4 regions of the Streptomyces sp. NPDC058284 genome follow, and region 1 is predicted to be linked to each of the others. Evidence: riboswitches for the same ligand, from Rfam matches in the RefSeq annotation. Region 1 holds a riboswitch; each other region holds the start of a gene.

Evidence for each region. A riboswitch is a leader RNA that binds a small molecule or an ion and turns the genes downstream of it on or off. The one in region 1 is predicted to bind cyclic di-AMP.
Region 2: another riboswitch for cyclic di-AMP. It lies ahead of ACFVYR_RS19820 (M23 family metallopeptidase); the one in region 1 lies ahead of ACFVYR_RS11595 (transglycosylase SLT domain-containing protein).
Region 3: another riboswitch for cyclic di-AMP. It lies ahead of ACFVYR_RS13650 (M23 family metallopeptidase); the one in region 1 lies ahead of ACFVYR_RS11595 (transglycosylase SLT domain-containing protein).
Region 4: another riboswitch for cyclic di-AMP. It lies ahead of ACFVYR_RS26570 (transglycosylase family protein); the one in region 1 lies ahead of ACFVYR_RS11595 (transglycosylase SLT domain-containing protein).

Annotation. Positions count from the first base shown of each region.
Region 1 covers NZ_JBHVYE010000006.1:152,741-157,403, reverse strand. Annotated here, with positions in the region: gene ACFVYR_RS11605 (hypothetical protein) at 1-569, opposite strand, end outside; gene ACFVYR_RS11600 (hypothetical protein) at 744-1,172, shown strand; cyclic di-AMP (ydaO/yuaA leader) riboswitch at 1,649-1,803, shown strand; gene ACFVYR_RS11595 (transglycosylase SLT domain-containing protein) at 1,808-2,557, shown strand; gene ACFVYR_RS11590 (ABC transporter ATP-binding protein) at 2,838-4,643, shown strand; gene ACFVYR_RS11585 (ABC transporter ATP-binding protein) at 4,640-4,663, shown strand, end outside.
Region 2 covers NZ_JBHVYE010000013.1:152,156-156,818, reverse strand. Annotated here, with positions in the region: gene ACFVYR_RS19835 (GNAT family N-acetyltransferase) at 1-294, opposite strand, end outside; gene ACFVYR_RS19830 (HPr family phosphocarrier protein) at 450-731, shown strand; gene ACFVYR_RS19825 (GntR family transcriptional regulator) at 838-1,530, opposite strand; gene ACFVYR_RS19820 (M23 family metallopeptidase) at 1,770-2,573, opposite strand; cyclic di-AMP (ydaO/yuaA leader) riboswitch at 2,586-2,748, opposite strand; gene ACFVYR_RS19815 (M16 family metallopeptidase) at 2,999-4,387, opposite strand; gene ACFVYR_RS19810 (M16 family metallopeptidase) at 4,384-4,663, opposite strand, start outside.
Region 3 covers NZ_JBHVYE010000008.1:20,283-24,945, forward strand. Annotated here, with positions in the region: gene ACFVYR_RS13640 (PrsW family intramembrane metalloprotease) at 1-941, shown strand, start outside; gene ACFVYR_RS13645 (aldo/keto reductase) at 945-1,889, opposite strand; gene ACFVYR_RS13650 (M23 family metallopeptidase) at 1,944-3,023, opposite strand; cyclic di-AMP (ydaO/yuaA leader) riboswitch at 3,035-3,197, opposite strand; gene ACFVYR_RS13655 (PP2C family protein-serine/threonine phosphatase) at 3,429-4,586, opposite strand.
Region 4 covers NZ_JBHVYE010000021.1:70,146-74,808, forward strand. Annotated here, with positions in the region: gene eno (phosphopyruvate hydratase) at 1-1,195, opposite strand, end outside; gene ACFVYR_RS26570 (transglycosylase family protein) at 1,539-2,270, opposite strand; cyclic di-AMP (ydaO/yuaA leader) riboswitch at 2,275-2,475, opposite strand; gene ACFVYR_RS26575 (transglycosylase family protein) at 2,670-3,758, opposite strand; gene ACFVYR_RS26580 (cytochrome P450) at 3,911-4,663, opposite strand, start outside.

The DNA of each region.
Region 1 (4,663 bases):
GCCCAGGCGTCGGTCGCGGTACGCGCGGTGACGCCCATGAGGAACAGCACACCGTCCGGGGTGGGCTGGGCGGTCCAGCGGGCGCCGTCGTAGTGCAACACCTTCAGGCCGGTGTCGTCCTCACCGACGACCCAGGCCGCTCCCGGTACCGCGGTGAAGTCCTGGTACGTCCAGAGGGTCCGCGGCAGCGGAACGGTGCTCCAGCCGGTGGCCGACCGGCGCAGGATCTCCCCCTCCCCCGCGCGGTTGTGAAAGATCCACACTTCCTCGCCGACGAACTGCACCTTGCCGAGCCAGCCGGATTCGCCGACACCGGGGAAGTTGGTGTCCCGGCTCCACTTCGCGCCGTCCCACCCGTACAGCATCGGCCGCATCCCGTCGGCGGCCTGCTCGTACCCGGTCGCCCACGCCTCGCCGGAACCGCGGGCGGCCAGATCGAGCACGGTCACCGGCGCGACCGCCGCCGGAACCGGCACCGCCGACCAGCCCGGCGTCACGGCCGAGGCCGGCGACACCGCGGTGACACACGCGATGACGAGGCAGACGATGACCACGCGGAGACCGTGCACAGGACCTCCCAAGGCCGCGAAGGGCGCTCAGCCTAGGGCGTCCGCCCAGCGGTGAACAGGGCTGAACGGGATTGTTCGGTGGCTCGGACCAGGCCTGACGAACAATCCGTGAGCCGGTGAGATCGTTCACGGATGCCGGACCGGTATCCGCCATCGAGCACCAGAAGGAGAACTGTGCTTACTCGCACGAAGCTCACCACCGCGCTGGCGGCAAGCGTCCTCACGGCCGGGATCATCGGCGGCGCCTCCGCGACCGCCGCATCGTCCGAGCATTCGGCCACCCCGTCGGTGGGGCACGCGTCGGCCGCCTCCTGCCTCGGCGGGGACTGGTCGTACGACGGGTACAAGTACGCGCCCCAGGGCGACGGCTACTACGTGACCACCAACCGGTGCGACGACATCCAGGTCAAGCCGGACCGGGACACGAAGATGAAGCTCTGCTACCTGAAGAACCGGAACCCCGACAACAAGGTCTGCAAGGGCTGGGTCACGGCGAAGGCAGCCAAGTGGACCGTCCTCGGCAAGGACTTCAACGACGGCGTCTACTTCTACCTCGACTTCCCCAACTCCCCCTACCTCAAGACGGGGTGGGTCGCCGCCTGACGGCTTGACGTCTGCCCCCGCCTTTTCGGCGGGGGCAGCGCCATGTGCGGACCGGGCGGGGGCATCGCCTCACCGTCCGGCGCGGACAGCAGTAGGACTATGTCCAGGTTTGAACCATAATTATATCTTTCCCCCCTTTGGCACCCCGTGTAGGCAACTGCCTGCTTTCGCGATGTGCCCGAGCGAAATGGCTCACATTCTGACGGCCCGTCGATTCGCATTCCGGGCCGTATCCCATTCGGTGAATTGAGTCACACCGTCCGCCGTACCCCGCTCCGGGAATCTCCGCGCGCATTCCCGCGCCACTCCAGGAGAGTTGGACTTTTGGATCAAAGGCGGCGAGGAGTTTCCGATCTTCAGCGGTAGGCCTCACGCATTGCCGATGCAAATTCGTGTCTTGTTCCGTCCTGTCTTTCTCGTCTAACGTCACCGCCAATCCGGATGGAACGCCGAATCCTGCCGCTGTCCGGAATCCCTTCCACCACTCACTTACGCCCGGCAGGAGCGGGGGACCCAGGTAAGCCGCCGACCCGGATTCCGGGACGGCTCGGGGTGAAGGCGCATTCACCGTGCGTCCGGACATCTCCCGTCCGAACCCGACAGCTCACCTCGCAGGCGACGGAGAGGAATGCGTCATGCCCGCAAAGGGAAAGCACCGCCGCCCCAAGTCGAGCCCGCTCACCCGGGGCATCGCCGCCGCGGGCACGGGCGGCGCCGTGCTCGTCCTGCCGGTGCTCGGCGCCACCACCGCCGCCGCGGCACCGGCCGACGGGGCCGCCAAGCCCACCGCGGCCCCGAAGACCTACGTCGTCCTCGCCGGCGACTCCCTCTCCAAGATCGCCAAGGAGCACTCCCTGAGCGGCGGCTGGAAGGCCCTCTACCAGCAGAACCGCGGCATTCTCGGCGACAACCCGGGGCTGATACACCCCGGCCTCAAGCTCACCCTCGGCAAGGACGACGCGGCCGGGACCGCCTCCAGGACGTCCGCCGAGCGGGCGGACCGCTCCGGCAACACCGACGCGCTCGCCGCCGATGCCCCCACCGCCCCGGCCGTGAAGTCCTACCCGAACGACCTCGACGGCTGGATCAGGGAATCGCTCGACATCATGGCCCAGCACGGCATCCCGGGCACCTATGAGGGCATTCACCGCAACGTCATGCGCGAGTCCTCCGGAAATCCGCTGGCCATCAACAACTGGGACGTCAACGCCATTGCGGGAACCCCCTCCAAGGGGCTCCTGCAAGTTATCGCCCCCACCTTCACCGCCTACCACGTGCCCGGCACTTCGCTGGACAGCTTCGACCCGGTCGCCAACATCACGGCCGCCTGCAACTACGCGGCCGACCGCTACGGTTCGATCGACAACGTGAACGGCCCCTACTAAAAGCGGGCCGGCGTCGCCGAATGGAAAGGACTCCAGAACTCGCCGATGCAAAGGGCGAGTTCAAAAGGTGACAAGCCTTTCGTGCGTCGGTAGCACCTGAGTGCTACCGGCGTACGCGCCGGTCGGTGCGTGAATCGGGCGAGAGAGCCGACACTCGGCGGACGATTCCGCGGCGGCAGCCGGTGAGGATGACGGTCATGGACCCTGAACTCGCCACAGCCATCCCGCCGTTCACCGCCACCCACCCGCCGCTCGCCGACGCGCGCGCCGTCTCCGCCCGGTGAGGGAGGCAAGTCCGGCGCCGGGGCAGAGCCTGGCAGCGCTGCTGCGCCCGTACGCCCGGAGTTTCGCCGCCGTCGTCATCCTGCAGGTCGTCGGTGCCGTCGCGGGTCTCGCGCCGCTGCTCGCGGTCGTCGAGGTGGGGCGTGCCCTGCTGTCGCCGGGGCCGGTCGACCGCGGGCACGTCTGGTCGGCCGTGACCGTGGGTGCGGCCGGGCTGTTCGTCCGGTTGCTGTGCACAGGCGCGTCGTCCGGGATCGGGCACGTCCTCGACGGCCGGGTGCAGCTCTCGTTCCGTCGGCAGCTGGCCTCCCGGCTGGGGCGGGCGCCGATCGGCTGGTTCTCCCGGCGCCGCACCGGTGAGCTGGCCAAGGTGGTGGGGGAAGACGTCAGCGCCGTACACCCGTTCATCGCCCACGCCCCCGGTCAGCTCGTCTCGGCGTTCGTGGTCCCGTTGGTGTCGCTGGTCTACCTGTGCACCGTCGACTGGCGGCTCACCCTCATCACGCTCGTCCCCGTGCTGCTGGCGGTGGCGCTGGTTCCGCTGATGATGACGCCGGCCCGGCTGCGCGAGCAGGAGGCGTTCGACGCGGCCATGGGGCGGATCTCCAGCTCCGTCGTCGAGTTCGTGCAGGGCATCGCGGTGGTCAAGGCGTTCGGCGGATCCGGGCGTGCGCACCGCGAGTTCCGTGCCGCCGTGGACGACTTCACGGACACCTTCCACCGGTGGGTGCGCGGCCTCTCCAGGATCGCCGCGGGGATGCAGCTCGTCCTCTCACCGCCGTTCGTCCTGCTCGTCGTCCTCGTCGGCGGCGCCGCTCTGCTCACCGACGGCGCTCTCGCCCCGGCCGACCTGCTCCCCTTCCTGCTCCTTGGACTCGGCCTGACCGCACCGGTGGAGGCACTCGGCCACGGTTTCGACGACCTGCAGGCCGCGAGGCGCGCGGTCGGCCGCATCCGCGACGTCCTCACCGTACGGCCGCTGCCGGAGCCCGAGCATCCCCTCGCACCCCAGGGCCACCGGGTGGAACTGCGAGACGTCCGGTTCGGCTACGAGGCCGGTCGCGAGGTGCTGCGCGGCATCGACCTCGTGCTGGAACCCGGCACGCTCACGGCGATCACCGGGCCCTCCGGCAGCGGCAAGTCGACGCTGGTCCAGCTGCTGCCGCGATTCTTCGACCCCACCCACGGCTCGATCCTCCTCGGCGGTGTGGACCTGCGCGAGCTGAGCGGCCGTGACCTCTACCGCACCATCTCCTTCGTCTTCCAGGACGTACGCCTGCTGCGCGCCTCCGTGGCGGAGAACATCGCGCTGGCGGTCCCGCACGCCGGCCCCGACGCCGTGACGCGGGCCGCCCGGCTGGCCGACATCCACGACAGGATCCTCGAACTCCCGCGCGGCTACGAGACGGTGATCGGCGAGGACGCCGGACTGTCGGGCGGCGAGGCGCAACGGATCGCCCTCGCCCGCGCGCTGCTCGCCGACACGCCCGTTCTCGTGCTCGACGAGGCGACCGCCTTCGCCGACCCGAAGACCGAGCAAGCGGTGCGCCGGGCCCTGGCCACGTCGGCGGGCCGGCGGACGGTCGTGGTCATCGCCCATCGCCCGGAGACCGTCGCGGACGCCGACATGGTGGTGATGCTGGACGACGGAAGGGTCGTCGAGCGCGGTCGGCCCAGTGAACTCCTGGCGAAGGGAGGGGAATTCGCCACGTTCTGGCGGCCTCCCCAGCCGCCGTCGGCGACCGCCGAGACGCCCCGGGACCGGCACGACGCACCCCTACCGCAAGGAGACGAGCCCCGATGATTCCGCTGCTGCTGCGTGTG
Region 2 (4,663 bases), on a different contig from region 1:
GTAGCGCACGGTGGCGATGAACTCGCCGCCCACCGTGGCCGCGAGCCCGACCCGGTCCACCTGGTCGTGGTGGGTGAAGCGGTGCACGTCCTTGGCGGAGAGGCGGGGGTAGGGCGCGAAGAAGCGGTAGTACTTCGACTCGTCGGACACCTGCTCGTAGAAGCTGATCAGACGGTCCGCGTCCTCGGCCGTGATGGGCCTGATCCGGGCGGTCCCCCCGTCGCGCAGCACCACATCGGCTTCCCAGTGGGAGGGGTAGTCGTGCCGATCCTGCTGATCCGACGCGGTCTGCATGGGGCCCAGGGTACGGGTCGCGCCGCCGTCGGGGCCGGGGCAGGCTAGGACGGGTCGAAGGCGGCCGGGAGCAGGACTTACGTCCGACAGAGCACCCGCGACGGCATGAGACACTGGTCTAGACAAGTGTGAGACACCTGGAAGGGCAGCAACACATGGCTGAGCGCCGCGTCAACGTCGGCTGGGCCGAGGGCCTTCACGCCCGACCCGCCTCCATCTTCGTCCGTGCGGCCACGGCCTCCGGCGTCCCCGTGACGATCGCCAAGGCCGACGGCAACCCGGTCAACGCCGCCTCGATGCTCGCGGTGCTCGGCCTGGGTGCCCAGGGTGGCGAGGAGATCGTGCTCGCCTCCGACGCCGAAGGCGCGGACGCCGCCCTCGACCGGCTGGCGAAGCTGGTCTCGGAGGGGCTCGAGGAGCTTCCGGAGACGGTCTAGGACACATTCCTGGAAAATGCGCCGATGGGGTCGCCCGGAATTCCGGGCGACCCCATCGGCGTTTACGCGTGATGGATTGACTCTTTCTTTATATACGGCGTCTCCGTTAATTCCGGAGGCTCACCGTGTTTACGGCATGTTGCGAATTCCTCACGCGCTCGGGTCCTGGCCGTCCCCCGTGACGCAGGCGGTGGGTGGCCGCCACCCGCGCGGCGTGCGCGGCGGTGAGCGCCCTGGCGCGCTCGGCGTCCCCGCGGGCGACCGCGTCCAGGATCTCGGCATGCTCGGACCAGGACTCGGCCGGCGCCGCCGGACGGTCGACGACGTACATCCAGGCGGTCTTCTGCCGGAGCTGGGTCAGCAGCGCGCTGAGGCCGGGGCTGCCGGACGCCTGGGCGAGCGTCTCGTGGAACCAGCCGCCCAGGGACCGCAGATCCTCCCCCTGACCACTCCCGGCGCGCTCGCGGCCCATCCTGACGAGACCGCGCAGGACCTTGAGGTGGGCGTCCGTGCGGCGCTGCGCGGCGCGTGCCGCGGCGAGCGGTTCGAGCAGCGTCCGGACCTCGAGGAGGTCCGCCGCCTCCTGCTCCGTGGGCTCCGCGACACAGGCGCCCGCATGTCTGCGGGTGACGACGAACCCCTCGGCCTCCAGGGTGCGCAGGGCCTCGCGGACCGGGACGCGCGAGACGCCGTAGCGGCGCGCGAGGAGGTCCTCGGTGAGCCGGCCGCCTCTTTCGTGGACACCGGCGACAATGTCGTTCCGAATGGCCGTGCATACCGAATGCGCGGGAACACGCATGACCGGACCTCCGCCTTCATCCCCGCGAAACGCGGTCGACCGACGCTCATTCAGTGACTCTATTGCAGAGCGTCGGAATTTCCGACGGCGGTCCGGAATTCGTGGATATCTTTTGGCCAAGGGCCCTGCGAGGAGAGTTCCGGGGGTCCGGGGATGCGGAGGGGCGCAAGGACGAAAGCCCCGGCTCGGGAGGAGCCGGGGCTTTCGTGGAGTGCTGCGGGAGCCGTGCAGTCCGTCGCTCAGACGTTGACGCCGTGCGAGCGGAGGTAGGCGATCGGGTCGATGTCCGAGCCGTACTCCGGGCCGGTGCGGGCCTCGAAGTGGAGGTGCGGGCCACTGGAGTTGCCGGTGGAGCCGGAGAGGCCGATCTGCTGGCCCGGGGTGACCGTCTGGCCGACGGTGACACCGAGGGACGACATGTGGCCGTACTGGGTGTACGTACCGTCGTTCATCTTGATGACCACGTTGTTGCCGTAGGCGCCGCCCCAGCCCGCCTCGACCACGGTGCCGGAGCCGACCGCGTGGACGGCGGTGCCGGACGCGGCATGGAAGTCGATGCCGGTGTGGCTGCCGGAGGACCACATGGCGCCGCCGGTCTGGTAACCCGTGGAGACGTACGAGCCCGCGATCGGGGCGACGTAGGTGTTCAGGCGCTTGCGCTCGGCCTCGCGGGCGGCGCGCTCCTTGGCCTTGCGCTCCTTCTCGGCCTTCGCCTTCGCCTCGGCCTCGGCCTTGCGCTTCTCCTCCGCGGCCTTCTTCTTGGCGGCCTCTTCGGCCTTCTGGGCGGCAGCGGCGTCGTCGGCGGCCTGGCGCTGCGCGGCGGCCTGCGCGTCGATGCTCTCGGCGAGCGAGTCGCCGACGGATATCGCCTGGGTGAGGCCGGTGTGCTCGACGGCCGCTTCGTCGGCGGCGGCCAGCGCGGGGGCGGCGAGGCCTCCGATGACACCGGTGGTGGTGAGCGCCGCGACACCGGCGACGTTCGCGGTGGTCCGCGTGAGGCGGCTCGGACGACGGTGCTTCCCGGTGGCACGGGTGAACGCCATGTGGCGGGTGATCCTTTCCTTCCCTCTCGCCTACCGGGTTAGCTGACGGGTTCGGAGCAGGAAGGTCTCCTACGGGTCCCTCACCTCGCGGCAAGGTGCCCGATTCACCCCAGGGGACATGTGGGTCCCCGGCTCCCCTGGCTCGCGCCGTACGGGGACTCGGCGATGACTGTCCGGTGCCGCGGATGCGGCGTGGTGCGCGACGAACAGCCGGACCGACGCTAAACGGGGCCTCTTTCAATCCACAAACAGAACGCGACTTTTGTAGCGCACGCCACACGGCAGACAGGCAACCACCATATGAATCCGGACATATGAGGACCCCGGCGGCCGAAACGGTCGCCGGGGTCCCGAAATGTCCTGACTGTCACTCAGTCCACGCGGGCCTCACTCGGCCCGGGACCTCGCTCGGCCTGGAACCACACTCAGCCCGTGACCACGCTCACGTCGCCGATCCCGAGGGCCCTGACGGGCTCCTCGATCATCGCGGCGTCCCCGACGAGGATCGTCACCAGGCGGTCCTCGGGGAAGGCGTTCACGACGGCCGCGGTGGCCTCCACGGTGCCGGTGTCGGCCAGCCGCCGGTACAGCTGCGCCTGGAAGTCGTCCGGCAGGTTCTGCTCGACCTGGTCGGCGAGCGTGGCCGCGACCGAGGCGGCCATCTCGTACTTGAGCGGGGCGACGCCCACCAGATTCTGCACGGCCACGTCGCGCTCGGCGTCGGTAAGGCCCTCGGCGGCGAGGGTGCGCAGCACCTTCCAGAGGTCCCCGAGCGCCGGCCCGGTGTTCGGGGTGTCCACGGAGCCGCTGATGGCGAGCATCGCGGCGCCCGTCCCGTCCGGCGCCGAACGCAGCACCTGGCTGAACGCCCGCACCCCGTAGGTGTACCCCTTCTCCTCGCGCAGCACCCGGTCGAGGCGGGAGGTGAGGGTGCCGCCGAGGCAGTACGTGCCGAGGACCTGGGCCGGCCAGACGCGGTCGTGCCGGTCGGCGCCGACGCGGCCGATCAGCAGCTGCGTCTGGACCGCTCCGGGGCGGTCCACGATGACGACGCGGCCGTGGTCGTCGGCGGTCACCTGCGGTACAGGGCGCGGCTCGCCCGCGGAGCCGGTCCAGGCGCCGACGGTGTCCTTGAGGACGGCGTCCAGGTCGATTCCGGTCAGGTCGCCGACCACGACGAGGGTGGCCGTGGCGGGCCTGACGTGCTTCTCGTAGAAGGCGCGCACCGCCGCCGAGTCGATGGCCGCGACCGTCTCCTCGCTGCCCTGGCGCGGCCGGGACATGCGCGAGGTCGGCGGGAACAGCTGCTTGGAGAGCTCCTTGGCGGCGCGGCGCGCCGGATTGGCGGCCTCGTGCGGGATCTCGTCCAGGCGGTTGCGTACGAGCCGTTCGATCTCGCCGTCCGCGAAGGCGGGGGCCCGCAGGGCGTCGGCGAGCAGGCCGAGCGCCTTGGGGAGCCTGGAGACCGGGACCTCGAGGGAGACCCGCACGCCCGGGTGGTCGGCGTGCGCGTCGAGCGTGGCGCCGCAGCGGTCGAGCTCGGCGGCGAACTCCTCGGCGGAGTGCTTGTCGGTGCCCTCGTTGAAGGCCCTCGCCATGATCGTGGCGACGCCGTCGAGGCCTTCGGGCTCGGCGTCGAGCGGCGCTTCGAGGTGGATCTCGACGGCGACGACCTGCTGGCCGGGGCGGTGGCACCGCAGCACGGTGAGGCCGTTGGGCAGCGTGCCGCGCCGGGGTGCCGGAAAGGCCCAGGGCTTGGCCGCGCCCGCCTTGGGCTGTGGGTGGAACTGCATCGTCGTCGCGGCCTCGGTCACTTCGCCGCCTCCTCTTCCTCGGCGTACTCCATGCCCTTTTCGCCCTCTTCGCCTTCTTCGCCGTCGTCGGCGACGGTCACGGGTTCGTAGACGAGCACCGCGCGGTTGTCCGGTCGCAGGCGCGCCGCGGCGACCTCCTGGACCTCTTCCGCGGTGACGTCGAGGACGCGCTGCACGGCGGTCAGGGCGAGCTGCGGGTCGCCGAACAGGACGGCGTACCGGCAGAGTTCGTCGGCGCGGCCCGCGACCGTACCGAGCCGGTCCAGCCACTCGCGC
Region 3 (4,663 bases), on a different contig from region 1:
CGAAGGCGGCGGCCGTCCTGCTCGTCTTCCTCTTCCGCAGACGCGACTTCACTGGGATCGTCGACGGCGTCGTCATAGCCGGGGTGACCGCGACCGGCTTCGCGTTCACCGAGAACATCCTCTATCTGGGCAACGCCTTCGTCACCGACCAGCTCAGCCGCGAAAGCGGCCTCGCCTCGGTGACGGCCGCGACCTTCTTCGTACGCGTCGTCATGTCGCCGTTCGCGCATCCGCTGTTCACGGTCCTGACCGGCATCGGCTTCGGCCTCGCCGCGTTCGCCGCCGAGCACCGGCGCCTGCGCCGCGCGCTGCTCCCGCTCGCCGGGCTGCTGCTCGCGATGGGCATGCACGCGCTGTGGAACGGCTCGGCGGTCTTCGGGCAGTACGGCTTCTTCACCGTGTACGCGGCCTTCATGCTCCCGGCGTTCGGGCTGCTGACCTGGCTGGCGATCTGGACCCGGCAGCGCGAACTGCGCACGATCCGGGCGGAGCTGCCCGGGTACGCCGCGGCCGGCTGGCTGACCCCGCCCGAGCCGTACGCGCTCGGCTCGATGCGCGCCCGCTCGCTGGCCCGCGACTACGCCTCGTACACCTGGGGCAAGGCCGCGGCCCGCACGGTCGCCGAGTACGAGACGTACGCGACGTCGCTCGCGCTCCTGCGCCACCGGGGCCGGCGCGGCCGGGCCGGGGCCGACTTCGTCGTACGCGAGCGTGAGCTGCTCGACAAGCTCTGGGAGCGCCGTGAGCCGGCCCGCCCCGCCCTCGCGTACGCGGCCCGCGCGACACTGCCGGTGCCGGTGATGCTCCCCGTGCCGTACGCGGCGTACGGGCACCTTCCGCCCGGCCTGCCCCCGTACCAGCCGCAGCCGCAGCCCTACCCGGCCTACGGCTACGGCTACGGCTACCCGACGGCGTACGACAATCCGTACCGCCGCCCCTGAGAGCTATGCGGAAGCCGCCGTGAGGCGCGCGACCTCCGCCTCCGTGAGCTGGAGGTCCGCCACCGCGAGCAGCGCGGGCAGCTGCTCGACCGTGCGGGCGGAGGCGATCGGCGCCGCGACGGTGGGCTGGGCCGCGAGCCAGGCGAGCGCCACGGTCGCGACCTCGGCGCCGCGCTCCGCGGCGATCTCGTCGAGCGCGGTCAGGACGCGGTCGCCGCGCTCGGTGCCCGCGTACTCCTGGACGCGCCCGCTGCGCGCGCTCTCCACCCGCGCACCCGGGCGGTACTTGCCGGTGAGGAAGCCGGACGCGAGTGCGTAGTAGGGCACGGCCGCGAGGCCGGAGCGGGATGCGACCTCCTGGAGCGGGCCCTCGTAGGTGTCGCGGGAGACGAGGTTGTAGTGCGGCTGGAGCGCGACGTAGCGCGCGAGGCCCTCGCGGTCGGAGAAGTCGAGGGACTCCTGAAGCCGTTCCGGGGTGATGTTGGAGGCCGCGATCGCCCGCACCTTGCCGTCCCGCACCAGCTCGTCGAGGGTGCCGATGATCTCCTCGACGGGGACCGACGGGTCGTCGTAGTGCGTGTAGTAGAGGTCGATGTAGTCGGTGCCGAGACGGCGCAGGGACGCGTCGATGCCGCCCTTGACCGTGGCCGGGGAGAGGCCCTTGAAGTCGGGGTGGGCGCCGACCTTCGTGGCGAGGACGACGTCGGAGCGGTTGCCGCGCTCGGCCAGCCACTCGCCGATGAGGGTCTCGGACTCGCCGCCCTTGTTGCCGTCGACCCAGGCCGAGTAGACGTCGGCGGTGTCGATGAAGTTGCCGCCTGCCGCGGTGTAGGCGTCGAGGACGGCGAAGGACGCCGCCCGGTCGGCGGTCCAGCCGAAGACGTTGCCGCCCAGGGCGAGCGGGGAGACCTCGAGTTCGGAAGCGCCGAGTGTACGGAGAGAAGTCATATGTCGCTCAACGTCCCCGACGGTATGCGAATTCCGTCAGGTACGAGCGGCCAATCAGGGGTTCAGGCCCTTGCCCTGCAGCCAGGTCAGCGGGTCGATGCCCGTGCCGTCCGGGGTGTGGACCTCCATGTGCAGGTGGGGCCCGGTGACGTTGCCGGTCGCGCCGACGCGGCCGATGACCTCGCCCGTGGTGACCTTCTGGCCCGCGCTGACATTGAGCGAGGACTGGTGGCAGTACCAGACCTCCGTGCCGTCCTCGAGTTCGAGCACGGTGCGGTAGCCGTACGCGCCCGCCCAGCCGGCCTCCTTGACGGTGCCGGTGTGCACGGCCTTGAGCGGGGTACCCGTGGGAGCGGCGAAGTCCAGTCCGGTGTGGTGGCCCGAGGACCACATGGCACCGGCGTCACCGAAGTGTGAGGTGAGGGTGTACGACGAGGTGGGGATGGCGTAGCTCTTGGCGAGCTTGGCCAGGCGTTCCGCCTCGGCCTTCGCCTTGCGGGCCTCCTCCGCCTTCTTCTTCTTGGCGGCGGCCTCGGCGTCGGCCTTCTTCTCGGCGGCCCGCTGCTGGCCGGCGGCCTGCCGGGCGGCCTGCCGGGCGGTCGCGTCCTCGGCCGCGGTCCGTACGGCGGTGTCGGCCTGGTGCTGCTGGTTCTCGGCCTGCCGCATGATGCGGGCGCGCAGTGCCTCGCCCGCGTCGGTGGTGCCCTGCTCGGCGTCGGCGGTGCTGACACCGGCCGCGGTGAGCGGAGCCGCCGCGGCGGCGTTCGCCGTGGTGTCCGGGGAGTCGTCGGCCAGCAACGAGCCGACGCCGGGCAGCGACTCGGCGTCCGGCAGCGAGTCGGCGACTGTGTCCATGCCCGGCAGGTCGGGCATGGATATGGAGACCGGCGGCCTGCCGTCCTGCGCGGTGGCGATGCCGCCCGCGCCGACGGCGGCGATGACGCCCACACCGAGGACGGTGGAGCTCCGGGCGAGCCCGCCACCGCTCTTCTTGTGCACACGGTGCCTGCCGCGGACGGGACGGACGGACTCCTCGGTGGGGTTCCACTCTTCGAAAGAGCCCTCGTCGTACGAGCCGAAGTCGTCGTCATTCGGTACGTACACGGCTTGGGGGGCAGGCCGGTTGGACGCCACTGGGGCGCGCTCCTTTCCTTCCTTCTCGCCTACCGGGTTAGCTGACGGGTTCGGAGCAGGAAGGTCTCCTACGAGCGTCTGGCGCGGGTGCACGGATGCACGAGGCGCAGAGGCCCGATTCACCCCAAGTTAGTGGTTCCCCGGCTCCCTTGCGGGATTAGGCGCGTGCGCGCGGAGCCGCCTCTAGTGACGGCTGGGACGACCGCGCTGCGTTATCGAACGTTAATAGACAGCGGGTCACTATTCCAAGCTGTTCCGATTGATCGTTAACGCTGTCCACCTGTACGTATGGGGACAGGAGTGGTCAGAACAGGGTGAGTTGACGACACTTCCTCACACCGGGCCGTGCACCGGAACTTCACACTCCCTTGACAACACGTCAGTTGTGATGCGGAGTGGCTCACTTCAATCACCGGCGGTGACGCCCGGATCGGTGACGTCCGGATCCCCCGCGACGGGCCGGCGCACCGCGAGCAGCGCCATGTCGTCGGTCATCCGGCCCCCGGTGTGCCGCCGCACCTCCTCCGCGAGCGCGGCGAGCAGGGCCTGCGGTCCTCCGCGTCCGGGGAAGATCCGCCCGCCGAGCCGGGCCGCCGGATCGTAGAACTCCCCCGTCACGTCGCGCGCCTCCGACAGGCCGTCAGTGTAGAAGAGCAGCATCGCGCCGGGCGGGAACTCCGATTCGTCCGCCCGGTCCGGCCAGACCCCCAGATCGCCCATGCCGAGCGGCAGCGCGGGCTCGCTCGCCGACATGACGCACAGCCGGCCGTCCCCGCGCAGCAGCAGCGGCGCCGGGTGCCCCCGGTTGATCAGCCGTACGCGGCCGTCGGCGTGCCGGATCTCGGCGAGGACGGCGGTGGTGAACCCCTCGAACGCGTCGAGCCCGTCGCGCCGGGTGCCCTCGCGCGCGAGCGCCCGCTCCAGGCGCTGGGCCACCGCCTCTAGGGTGGTCTCCTGCTCGGCGGCCTCCCGGAAGGCGCCGATGACGACGGCGACCGCCGCGACCGCGCCCATGCCCTTGCCCCGTACGTCACCGACGATGAGCCGCACGCCGTGCGGGGTGTCCTGCACCGCGTACAGATCGCCCCCGATGAACGCGTCGGCCTGCGCGGCCTCGTACCGCGCCGCGATGTCGAGCCCGCCGATGCGCGGGTCGGGCTCCGGCAGTACGGCGCGCTGGGTGGTCTCGGCGATGGAGCGGGCGTTGGCGAGCCGGTCGTTGCCGCGGCGGACGACGCGGTTGATGACGATGGCGAGGATTGCGACGGTCACCACGGTGATCACTTCGGTGACGGCCTCGACGCGGCTGTCGGCCCGGGCCCCGAAGTGCAGGAAGAGGACGGCGACGGTGGACGCGGCGCCGGTCAGGACGGTGCTGAGCAGCGAGTAGAAGGGGGCGGCGATCAGCGGGGCGGCCGTGTAGAGGGGGGCCGCGGTGAAGTCCGGCGGGGTCGCCGCGTCGTAGACCACGCCGACCAGCAGGAGCAGCAGCGGCAGGGCCCGGACGAACGCCCATTCGTGCGCGGAGGCACCCCTGTCGCCGGTTCCCGCTCGCTGCCCCACCGCTTGTCTCCCGCCGACTCCGCGCCCATCAACGCGCTCCACTCAGGGTTCCCCCGTCGGGGAGCGGGTGCGAGCCG
Region 4 (4,663 bases), on a different contig from region 1:
ACTTGGCGACGCGCTCGGAGCGGGCCGGGGCGCCGGTCTTGATCTGGCCGCAGTTGGTGGCGACGGCCAGGTCGGCGATGGTGACGTCCTCGGTCTCGCCGGAGCGGTGCGACATCATGCACTTGAAGCCGCTGCGCTGGGCCATCTCGACGGCGTCCAGCGTCTCGGTCAGCGAGCCGATCTGGTTGACCTTGACGAGCAGGGCGTTGGCCGAGTTCTCCTCGATGCCGCGGGCCAGGCGCTCGGGGTTGGTGACGAACAGGTCGTCGCCGACGAGCTGCACCTTGTCGCCGAGCTGCTCGGTGATGGTGTTCCAGCCGGCCCAGTCGTCCTCGAACAGCGGGTCCTCGATGGAGACCAGCGGGTAGGAGGCGACGAGCTCCGCGTAGTACTCGGTCATCTCGGCGGCCGAGCGGGACTTGCCCTCGAACTCGTAGGAGCCGTCCTTGTAGAACTCGGACGCGGCGACGTCGAGGGCGAGCGCGACCTGCTCACCGGGGACGTAACCGGCCTGCTTGATGGCCTCGAGGATGAGGTCGAGCGCGGCGCGGTTGGAGTCGAGGTTCGGGGCGAAGCCGCCCTCGTCGCCGAGGCCGGTGGAGAGGCCCTTCTCCTTCAGCACCTTCTTGAGGGTGTGGTAGACCTCGGTGCCCCAGCGCAGGGCCTCGGAGAACGACTCGGCGCCGATCGGCGCGATCATGAACTCCTGGATGTCGACGTTCGAGTCGGCGTGCGACCCGCCGTTCAGGATGTTCATCATCGGGACGGGCAGCAGGTGCGCGTTCGGGCCGCCGAGGTAGCGGAACAGCGGCAGGTCGCTGGCCTCGGAGGCGGCGTGCGCGACGGCGAGCGAGACGCCGAGGATGGCGTTGGCGCCGAGCGAGCCCTTGTTGTCGGTGGCGTCCAGGTCGAACATGGCCTGGTCGATCAGGCGCTGCTCGGTGGCGTCGTAGCCGACCAGCTCCGGGCCGATCTGCTCGATGACGGCGAGGACGGCCTTCTCGACGCCCTTGCCCTGGTAACGGTTGGGGTCACCGTCACGGAGTTCGATGGCCTCGAAGGCACCGGTGGAGGCACCGGACGGGACGGCGGCACGACCGGTGCTGCCGTCGTCGAGGCCGACCTCGACCTCGACCGTGGGGTTGCCTCGGGAGTCCAGGATTTCCCGGGCTACGACGACGTCGATGGACGGCACGAGCATCTCCTTCTGGGATGTGACGCGTTTACGCGAGCCGCTTCGGCCCTGCGTCTCCTGAGCCTAACCGGCTCCGGGCCTTCAGCCAGCCGACCGCCCGTCCCGTGGGACGGACAAGAGGCCAAATCCCCGGGAAGCAGGACGGAGGACCACGTTTCTACTCGCTAGTAGCGAACACGCGGCGAACCCGGAGTCGTCGGCCGCGACGCGTCCGGGGACGTTTCCGGCGGCGGACATGGCCCCGCCCCGGTGCGTACGGGGGATACGCGCACCGGGGCGGGGAGCCCGTGGGGACGGGGCGGCCGTGCGTCCGCCGAAGCACGGCCGGGTGGGGCCGCAGCGACTAGCTGAGGTGCAGCTGCTGGCCCGGGTAGATGAAGTCGGCGTCGCTGATGATGTCGCCGTTCAGCTTGTAGACCTTCTGCCAGCCGCCCTTGACGTGGTGCGACTCGGCGATCTTGGACAGGGTGTCGCCCGTCTTGACCTTGTACTCGCCGTCACCCTTCTTGACCGTCTTGCCGGTCGGGGTCTCGACGGTCTTCTTGGACTCGGTCTGCGGCGCGGGCTGCGGCTTCGGAGCGGCCTGCTGCTGCGGAGCCGCCTGCTGCTTGGGCGCAGCCTGCTGCTGCGTCTGCGGCTGCGGCTTCTGCTGGCGCTGCTGCTGCGGGGCCTGCGTCTGCGAGCCGCCGCCACTGCTGGGCGAGGCGCCCGAGAGGCCGACGCCGCAGGACGGCCAGGCGCCCTTGCCCTGGCTCGCGAGGACCTTCTCGGCGATTTCGATCTGCTGGGCCTTGGAGGCCTTGTCGGCGGTCGGCGCGTACTTCGTACCGCCGTACGCGGCCCAGGTGGAGGGCGAGAACTGCAGACCACCCTGGTAACCGTTGCCGGTGTTGATGGACCAGTTACCGCCGGACTCGCACTGGGCGACGGCGTCCCACTCCTGGCCGGTGGCGGCGTTGGCCGAACCGGCCGCCATCAGCGGGGCGGCGACAGCGGCGCCGGTCACGCCGACGAGCGTGGCGACACGGGTGGCCTTGGACGGGCGACGGTGCTTGCCCTTGCCGGAAAGCAGCATGAGTTGATCCCCTACACCGACGCCTGCGAGGTGAGCTGTCGGGTTCGGGCCGATGTGGTTGCCCGGTCGCCCTCCTTGAGCGCGACTCCACCCCTAGCCGTTCCCGTCCGTCCCGCGGCGCAGCCTGATGGCTGCTCAGCCGCTCGACGGACGGAACCGGCGCAAACCTTGGTTCCCCCGCTCCTGCCCACGGCGCTCGAAGCGACGACTGTTCCCGTCCGGCCGTTGGCAGGATTCGGCGTACCGACCGGCGGGGCTCACCAGTGGCGAGCGGTGACGACGGTAATCACGTCTTCCACACAATTTCAAAGACGATCACGGCTTCTGAGACCCATGTCTCACTTACGCCAAACCGGGCATACGACGCGAAGGCCCCGGCCGACTCTTCGTCAACTACCGTTACTTTTCGCCCAGATCGAGGCTCTGACCGGGAAGAATGAGGTCCGGGTCGGTGCCGACGGTCTTCTTGTTCTCGGTGTAGAGCTCGTGCCAACCGCCCTTCACGTCGAGGTCGTCCGCGATGCGCGAGAGGTTGTCCCCCGAACGCACCGTGTACGTCCCGTCGGCGACCGCGCCGGTGCGCTCCTCGCCGCGCGAGGCGTGCCGTCCGGGACGGCCGCCGGCGCTCTCGCTCTCGTCCGCGCGGTCGCCGCGGTGGCGGCCGGAGGAGCCGTCGGAGCCCTCCGAGGGGGCCGTCGCGTCCTCGGAGCCGGGCGAAGTGCCGCCCTCACCGCCGGACTTGCCCGAGCCGTCCGGGCCGCCCTCGCCGTCCTCCTCGTCCGCCCCGCCCTTGCCGGGATCGGCGTCCGTACCGGCCTTACCGCCCTTGTCGTCCTTTTCGCCGGACTCGTCGTGATTCTTCTCTCGCGCGTCGGCGTCGGTCCCGGGCGTGTCGCTCGCGTCGTCGGAGGGGTCGTCCGAATCCGCCGCGTCCGCCGAACCCGCCGGGTCCGAGGGCTCGTCGGACCGTTCGTCCTTCTTCTCGGAGTCCTTGGACCCCTTGGCGTCCGCCGAATCCTTGGGAGCCTTGGAGCCCTTGGAGTCCGAGGAGTCCGACGAGCCGGACGGCTCCTGCTCGATGGGGGCGCCCGGGTCGACGTCGGCCGCGGCGCCGCCGTCGGTGAGTCCGGCGATCGGGGCGCAGCTCGGCCAGGCGGCGGTGCCCTTCGCGTCGAGGACGTTCTCGGCGACGGCTATCTGCTGGGACTTGGAGGCCTGGTCGGCGCTGGGCGCGTAGGCGAGGCCGCCGTGGCTCTCCCAGGTCTCCTGGGAGAGCTGGAGCCCTCCGTAATAGCCGTTGCCGGGGTTCGCGCTCCACGCGCCGCCGCTCTCGCACTGGGCGAGCTTGTCCCACGTGTCGGTGGAGGCGGCGCTCGCGCTGGTGGCGGCGAGCAGCGGGATGGCGATGGCTGATCCGGTGACGCCTGCCGCGACGATGAGAGCCGGGGCCTGGCGGGGGCGTCGGTGACGACCTTGACCGGAGAGCATGCGGTTGCCTTTCAGGAGACTGCAGCGAACGGCTGGGGCGCCCGGGGGCGCCCAAGTCGTCGTGAACGTAGCCGCAGTCGAACGCTTGTCACAAGTCGATGCAGCGGAGATCACGTGAACATCACAGTCCTGACGGCCCGTCAGCCGGGCCGTCACCGCTGTGCGTCTGTGAACTCCACCGGCAGCGTGCGCAGTCCCCGCATGATGAGCCCGCCACGCCACCGCAAATCGGCGGGTTCCACCGCGAGTTGCAGGTCGGGAAGGCGTCTGAGCAGCGTCGCGAGGGCGGTCCTGCCCTCCAGGCGGGCCAGCGGGGCGCCGAGACAGTAGTGGATTCCGTGCCCGTATCCGAGGTGTTGGTTATCACTGCGCGAAAGGTCGAGGGTGTCGGGCCGGTCGAAGCGGGCCGGGTCGCGGTCCGCGGCGGCGAGCACCACGAGGACGGGGTCGCCCGCGGCGATGTCCTCGCCGCCGATGGTGAGCGCCTCGGTCGCGAACCGCCAGGTGGCGAGCTCCACGGGCCCGTCGAAGCGGAGCAGTTCCTCGACACCGGTCTCCAGGAGCCCGGTGTCGCCATCCGCCAGCGCCCGCTGCAGCCGCTCGCGCTGTTCGGGGTGGGTGAGGAGCGCGTACAGGCCGTTGCCGATGAGGTTGACGGTGGTCTCGAAGCCGGCGAAGAGAAGGATGAAGGCCATGGCGGCGGCCTCGTTCTCGGTGAGGTGCTCGCCGTGGTCGGAGGCCTTGATGAGACCGGAGATGAGGTCGTCGCCCGGGTCGAGGCGCTTCCTGTGGATGAGCTCGGCGAGGTAGCCGCGCATCTTCTTCACCGAGCGGGCCACGCCGCCCCGGGGCCCGCCGCCGTGGCGGATCATCATGCCCGCCCAGTCGCGGAAGTCGTCCTGGTC